Regions from separate parts of the Janibacter endophyticus genome, predicted to be linked through region 1. Evidence: riboswitches for the same ligand, from Rfam matches in the RefSeq annotation. Region 1 holds a riboswitch; the other holds the start of a gene.

What was found. A riboswitch is a leader RNA that binds a small molecule or an ion and turns the genes downstream of it on or off. The one in region 1 is predicted to bind S-adenosylmethionine.
Region 2: another riboswitch for S-adenosylmethionine. It lies ahead of JNO54_RS11385 (aminotransferase class V-fold PLP-dependent enzyme); the one in region 1 lies ahead of JNO54_RS07855 (bifunctional o-acetylhomoserine/o-acetylserine sulfhydrylase).

What each region holds. Positions count from the first base shown of each region.
Region 1 is NZ_JAFEJG010000004.1:1,619,715-1,623,009, reverse strand. It holds gene JNO54_RS07855 (bifunctional o-acetylhomoserine/o-acetylserine sulfhydrylase) at 186-1,505, opposite strand; SAM riboswitch class IV at 1,521-1,639, opposite strand; gene JNO54_RS07850 (hypothetical protein) at 1,685-2,104, opposite strand; gene JNO54_RS07845 (hypothetical protein) at 2,097-2,459, opposite strand; gene JNO54_RS07840 (carboxyl transferase domain-containing protein) at 2,501-3,295, shown strand, end outside.
Region 2 is NZ_JAFEJG010000004.1:2,372,948-2,376,242, forward strand. It holds gene JNO54_RS11375 (DNA translocase FtsK) at 1-837, opposite strand, end outside; gene JNO54_RS11380 (prepilin peptidase) at 956-1,600, shown strand; SAM riboswitch class IV at 1,677-1,791, shown strand; gene JNO54_RS11385 (aminotransferase class V-fold PLP-dependent enzyme) at 1,829-3,064, shown strand; gene JNO54_RS11390 (ribonuclease J) at 3,075-3,295, opposite strand, start outside.

The DNA of each region.
Region 1 (3,295 bases):
GAGCTAAGGCTCGTGCGGGGCCAGGGTCACCCTCCCCGACGCACGAGCCAAGGCTCGTGCGGGGCCAGGGTCACCGTCCCCTTCGCACGAGCCAAGGCTCCTACCCGGCCATGGCCGCCCTCCTCGTCGCACGAGCCTTGGCTCGTGCGACGAAGGGGAGGAGGTGGGTCGGAGGGTGGTGTGCGTCAGGCCTGCGCGGCGGCGAAGCCGTTCTCGAGGTCGGCGAGGATGTCGTCGATGTGCTCGATGCCCACGGCGAGCCGGACGAGGCCGGGAGTGACACCGGCCGCGAGGCGGCCCTCGTCGCTGCCCTGGCTGTGCGTCGTCGACGCCGGGTGGATCGCGAGGCTGCGCACGTCACCGATGTTCGCGACGTGGCTGTGCAGCTCGAGGCCCTCGACGAAGCGACGACCCGCCTCCTGCCCGCCGGCGATCTCGAAGGAGACCACCGCGCCGGCACCGCGGGGGGCGTACCTCTGGGCGAGCTCGTGGTACGGGCTGCTCGGCAGCGACGCCCAGCGCACGGCCTCGACCTGGTCGTGGCCCTCCAGGAACTCCGCGACCTTGCGGGTGTTCTCGAGGTGCCGCTCGACGCGGAGGCTGAGCGTCTCGATGCCCTGCGAGATGAGGAAGGCGTTGAAGGGCGAGATCGCCGCGCCGATGTCGCGGAGCAGCTGGACGCGCGCCTTGAGGATGAAGGAGAGGTTCGCCCCGAAGGCCGAGCCGACGCCGAGGTCCGGGCCGTAGCGCAGGCCGTGGTAGCTCTCGTCGGGCTCGTTGTAGTTCGGGAAGCGCTCCGGGTCCTTCGCGAAGTCGAAGTTGCCCGAGTCGACGAGGACGCCGGCGATCGACGTGCCGTGACCGCCGAGGTACTTCGTCGCCGAGTGGACGACGATGTCGGCGCCGTGCTCGATCGGGCGCAGGACGTACGGGGTCGCGATCGTGTTGTCGACGACGAGCGGCACACCGACCTCGTGGGCGATCTCGGCGAGGCCGGCGATGTCGAGGACGTCCGACTTCGGGTTGCCGATCGTCTCGCCGAAGAAGAGCTTGGTGTTGGGCCGGACGGCGTCGCGCCACTGCTGGAGGTCGCCCGCGTCCTCGACGAAGGTCACCTCGATGCCGTAGCGGGTCAGCGTCGTGCCGATGAGGTTGTGCGTGCCGCCGTAGAGCGAGGGGCTGGCGACGAGGTGGTCGCCGGCCTCGGCGATGTTGAGGATCGCGAAGGTCGTCGCCGCCTGCCCGGACGAGAGCAGGAGCGCACCGACGCCACCCTCGAGGGCAGCGATGCGCTGCTCGACGGCGTCCTGCGTCGGGTTCATGATCCGCGTGTAGATGTTGCCGAGCTCCTTGAGCCCGAAGAGGTTCGCGGCGTGCTCGGTGGAGTCGAACTGGTAGCTCGTCGTCTGGTAGATCGGCAGCGCCCGGGCGCCCGTCGTCGGGTCGGGGGCGTGCCCGGCGTGGACCTGCTTGGTCTCGAACTGCCACTGGGTGGGGTCGGACATGGTGGTGCTCCTTGTCGATCGCGCTTGCCCACCGGCGGGCGCCGGCGGACCAGGTCGTCTGTCCCCGGGGGCACCCCACCGCGGTGGAGGGTTGCCGACCAGCGAGCCGGGACTTGGCGCTGGTGCTCTTGACCTGGGGTCAGGTTAACCGGCGCTGACCACGATCTGGTACGGGGGTCTCAGGATGTGGCGGTGCGCCGCAGCCACCACAGCCCGACGAAGGGCAGGACGAGCGGCAGGTAGCCGTAGCCCGACCCGAAGTGCGACCACACGGTCTTGTCCGGGAAGAGATCGGTCGCCACGTAGGACAGCACCCCGACCGTCAGCACCCCGACCGCCTCGAAGACGATCGTCGCCCCCGCGAGGCGGCGCCGGTCGGTGAGTAGCGCCCACGTCGCGACGATGTAGACCACGGCCGCGACCGCGCTGAGCACGTACGCCAGCGGCGCCCGGTCGAAGTACTCGACGACCTGGAGGATCGAGCGGCCCGTCGCCGCGAGCGCCAGCGTCCCGTACGCGAGGACGAGGACGATCCCGGCGCCGCCCCCGATCCGGCGGGCCTCCCCCTTCGCCCCGTCGCGGGTGACCGGCTCAGGCATGGACGGTCCAGATCTGCTGGATCCGCAGGGTCATCACCGCGACGACGATCGCGCCACCCATGACCGCGGCCATCGACCAGCGGCTCTTCTCCTTGATCGCGAGCAGCGCGAGCGCCGGCGGGACGAGCGGGAGGGTGAGCGCGTAGGCCGCCATCGTCGCACCCTCGCCGGGGGTCTGGACCTGCGGCGCCATGACCACGGTGACGACCGCCTGGACGACAAGGAGCAGCTCGACGACGGCGGCGACGAGGAGCAGCAGGTCGTCGACGAGCCGGTCGCGCAGGGCGTAGAAGCCGGCCACCAGGGCGAGCACCAGCGAGGCGATGAGGACGATGGTGGTCAACGGCACAAGCACAGAAGCCAAGGGTAGAGGGTCGGGTGGGGCAGCCTGGGGGCATGTCCTCCAGCGCACGCCGACTCGGGGCTCACGAGCTCCTCGAGGCCGTCATCGACCCCGGCACCTATCTCTCCTGGGACGAGCCGCTCGACCACTCAGCCCTCTCCCCCGAGTACCAGGAGTCCCTCGCCGCCGCGGCCGAGCGGTCGGGGTGCGACGAGTCCGTCATCACCGGGCAGGCGCGGATCGGCGGCCATGACGTCGCGCTCGTCGTCGGCGAGTTCCGCTTCCTCGGCGGGTCGATCGGGCGGGCGGCTGCGGGGCGGGTCGTCGCGGCGATCCGGCGTGCCACCGCGATGCGCCTGCCGGTCATCGCCGCGACCTCCTCGGGCGGGACCCGGATGCAGGAGGGCACGCCCGCCTTCGTGACGATGATCGACATCTCGGCGGCGGTCGTCGCGCACAAGGCGGCCGGACTGCCCTACCTCGTCTACCTCCGCCACCCCACGACCGGCGGGGTCTTCGCGTCGTGGGGGTCGTTGGGCCACATGACGATCGCCGAGCCGGGGGCGCTCATCGGCTTCCTCGGTCCGGTCGTCTACGAGACGGTCAACGGTCGTCCCTTCCCCGAAGGGGTGCAGCTGGCCGAGAACCTCGTCGCCAAGGGCATCGTCGACGCGGTCGTCCCGACGGAGGAGCTCGCCTCGGTCGCGGGCCGCGCCCTGACGATGCTCGGCGCGAGCACCGAGCAGCACGTCCACCCCGACCCGACGAGCACGACGACCGACGACGAGCACTGGCAGGTCGCGCCGTACGCGTCCTTCCCCGAGCCCTCCGACGAGGAGATCGATCAG
Region 2 (3,295 bases), 750 kb from region 1:
CTCGAAGCGGCGGCGCCGGGCGTCCTTCACCGCGGCCCTCGCCGCGGGAGTCTCGTCGGCAGCGTCGGGGACGTGCCCGGTGAAGGCGGCGCGCAGGTACGCGGCCCGGGTCGGCAGCTCGTGGAAGGGGATGCCGGTGATGAGCAGGAGCGAGAAGAGCCCGAGCAGCACGAGGAGGATCCCGGCCGGCCAGACGGTCAGCCCCGTGACGAGCGGGTCGGAGGCGAGGAAGCCCGCGATGCCGCCCGCCTCGCGCATGGGTCCGGCGCCGGCGGGGGGCTGCGGGATGCCGTGGGCGATGTGGGTCAGGCCGCAGACCGAAAGGGCGAGCATGCCCAGGCCCAGACCGAGGCGCGCGCCTCCGGCGTCGTCGACGACACCGCGCAGGAGCCGCCAGGCGGCGAGGACGAGGACGATCGGCAGGGCGTAGGCGACCCGGCCGAAGGTGCCGGCGGCGACGGCGTGGACGACGTCGCCGACCATCCCGCCGAGACCCCACCACTCGACCGCGGCGACGACGACGGCGAGGGCGAGGAGGAGGAAGCCGAGCCCGTCACGACGGTGCTCCGGCTCGATCTGGCTGGCGCTGTGACCGACCTTGCGGACCCCGGCGCCGGTGGCGCCGGCGACCCCCATCCAGGTGGACCGCACGGCCTGCAGGGGCAGCGGCAGGCCGCCCCCCTTCGCCGCAGCCTTGCTCTTGCCGCGGGCGGGTGCCTTCTTCGCGGTGCTCCCGCTCCGCCCGGGGCCCTTGGCCGCGGAGGTGCGGGCGGGTCGCCCGGGGGCTCGGGTGGAGCCGCCGCGCGGGCGCGCGGAGGTGCCGTTACGTGTCGCCATGCTCGCAGGCTAGGGGATCGTCACCCCCTTCACACGCGTCACACGCGCACCACCGGGGCACTTTTTCGCCTGTGGAGAGGGGCGAAGGGGGCGTCCTCGACCTCGTTAGGGTGCCGTCGTGCACCTCGTCCTCGTCGCCGTCGTCGTCGCGGTCGCCGGCACGTGGTGGGCGCACCGCTGGCTCGCGGACGGCCGCTACCGGCGCCCGGACGAAGGGGGTCCGCTCCCCCGTCACGGCTGGCTCGTCGCCGTCGTCCCCTCCCTCGTCGTCGCCCTGGCCGGTGCCTCCCAGCACGAGCCGCTGGCGGCCGCGGCCGCGGCGATGCTGCTCGCACCGGTCGGGCTGACGCTCGGCGTGGTCGACACGGACGTCCACCGCCTGCCCAACGTCCTCACGCTCCCCGCCGTCCCGGGCGTGCTCGTCCTGCTGCTCGTCGCGGCCGCAACGAGCGGGCAGTGGGTCGACTTGCGCCGGGCCACCCTCGCGATGCTCGTCGTGGGCGGTGCCTTCGTCCTCGTGAGCCTCGTCCTCGGGTCGCGCGGCATCGGCATGGGCGACGCGAAGCTCATGCTCAGCCTCGCCCCGCTGCTCGGCTGGCACGGGTGGGGGGCTGTCCTCGTCGGGGTCTACGCCGCCTTCCTCCTCGGCGGCGTCGTCGCGCTGGCGCTGCTCGTCAGCCGCCGGGCAGGCCGCGGCAGCCGTCTGGCCTTCGGCCCCTACCTCGTGGCCGGCGCCGTGATCGCGCTGCTCTCCGGCGCCTGAGCCGGTCTCAGGATCCAAGACATCCTCGCCGCGGGGTCGACACGTCAGGACCCCGCGCTGCTAGTGTCCCGGCCTAGGTCATGAGTACCAGCGCCAAGCCCCGGCTCGCTGGTCGGCAACCCTCCTCCGCGGTGGGGTGCTCCGGGTGACGACCTGGCCGGCGTGCGCACGCACCTCGGCAAGCGCGGACCCGTCGCAGTGCTGGGTCCACAGGACCAAGGAGCACACGTGTCGACCATCGCGAGCACCACGAGCACCGTCCCCGCCCTCGTCTCGGCGGGCCTGACCTGCGAGACCCGCTCCGGCGAGGTCGTCGAGTACGTCAACCTCGACCACGGCGCCTCGACGAGCGCCTTCGTCGAGGTCAAGGCCGCCGTCGACGAGGCGACCCTGACGTACAGCTCGGTCCACCGGGGCAACGGCTACCTCTCCCGGCTCACGAGCGCCCGCTACGAGGCCGCCCGCGAGATCGTCGCGCGCTTCGTCGGTGCCCGGGGCGAGGACCACGTCGTCTTCACCCGCAACACCACCGACTCCTTCAACCTCCTGGCCCGCGCCGTCCCGACCGACGCCTCGGTCTTCGTCTACGACTCGGACCACCACGCGACCTTCCTGCCCTGGCACGAGGGCCAGGTGCGCCGACTCGGCGTGCCGAGCTCGGTCGAGGACGCGCTCGCCCGGCTGCAGGCGGCCCTGCTCGCCGACGCGGCCGCGCACCGGCTCGTCGTGGTCACCGGCGCCTCGAACGTCACCGGCGAGTACTGGCCGGTCGCCGAGATCGTCGCCCTGGCCCGTCGCTTCGGTGCCCGCGTGGCGCTCGACGCCGCGCAGCTCGTCCAGCACCGGGCGCTCGACATCGAGGCCGAAGGGGTCGACTACGTCGCCTTCTCCGGTCACAAGCTCTACGCCCCCTACGGGACCGGCGTCCTCGTCGGGCGGGGCGACTGGCTCGACGCGGCCGACCCGTACCTGGCCGGTGGGGGCGCGACCCAGGCGGTGACGCCGGACGAGACCCTGTGGCAGTGCGGCCCGGCCCGGCACGAGGCCGGCTCCCCCAACGTGCTCGGCGCGGTGGCCCTCGGCGCGGCCTGCCAGGTGATCGAGCGGGAACGCGCGGCCATCGACGCGCTCGACGCGGAGCTGGGGCGGGGGCTGCTCAGCCGGCTCGACGCGATCCCCGGGGTGCGGACGCTGTCGATCTTCGGGCCCACCCACGAGCGCGCCCCGGTCGTGTCCTTCACCATCGACGGCTGGGCCGCCGAGGACGTCTCGCGGGTGCTGTCCGAGGACTACGGCATTGGGGTCCGGGACGGCAAGTTCTGCGCGCACATCCTCGTCGACGCCCTGCTCGAGCGCCGGGGCTCAGCCCACTCCTCGGCGGTCCGGGCCAGCCTGGGCCTGGCGAGCACGCCGGCCCACGTCGACCTGCTCGTCGCGGCGGTCCGCGAGCTCGCCGGCCGCTGACCCCCGCGCGTCAGGCCTCGACGACCGTGGGGATGATCATCGGCCGGCGACGGATCTTGCCGCCCACCCAGCCGCCGATCGCCCGGCGGATCACCTGCTGCAGCTGCTGGGGGTCGGTGACCCCCTTCGCCATGGCCTCGTCGAGGGCCGAGACGATCTTCGGCCGCACCTGGGCGAAGATCTCGTCGTCCTCGGCGAAGCCGCGGGCGGTGATCTCCGGGCCGACGATGA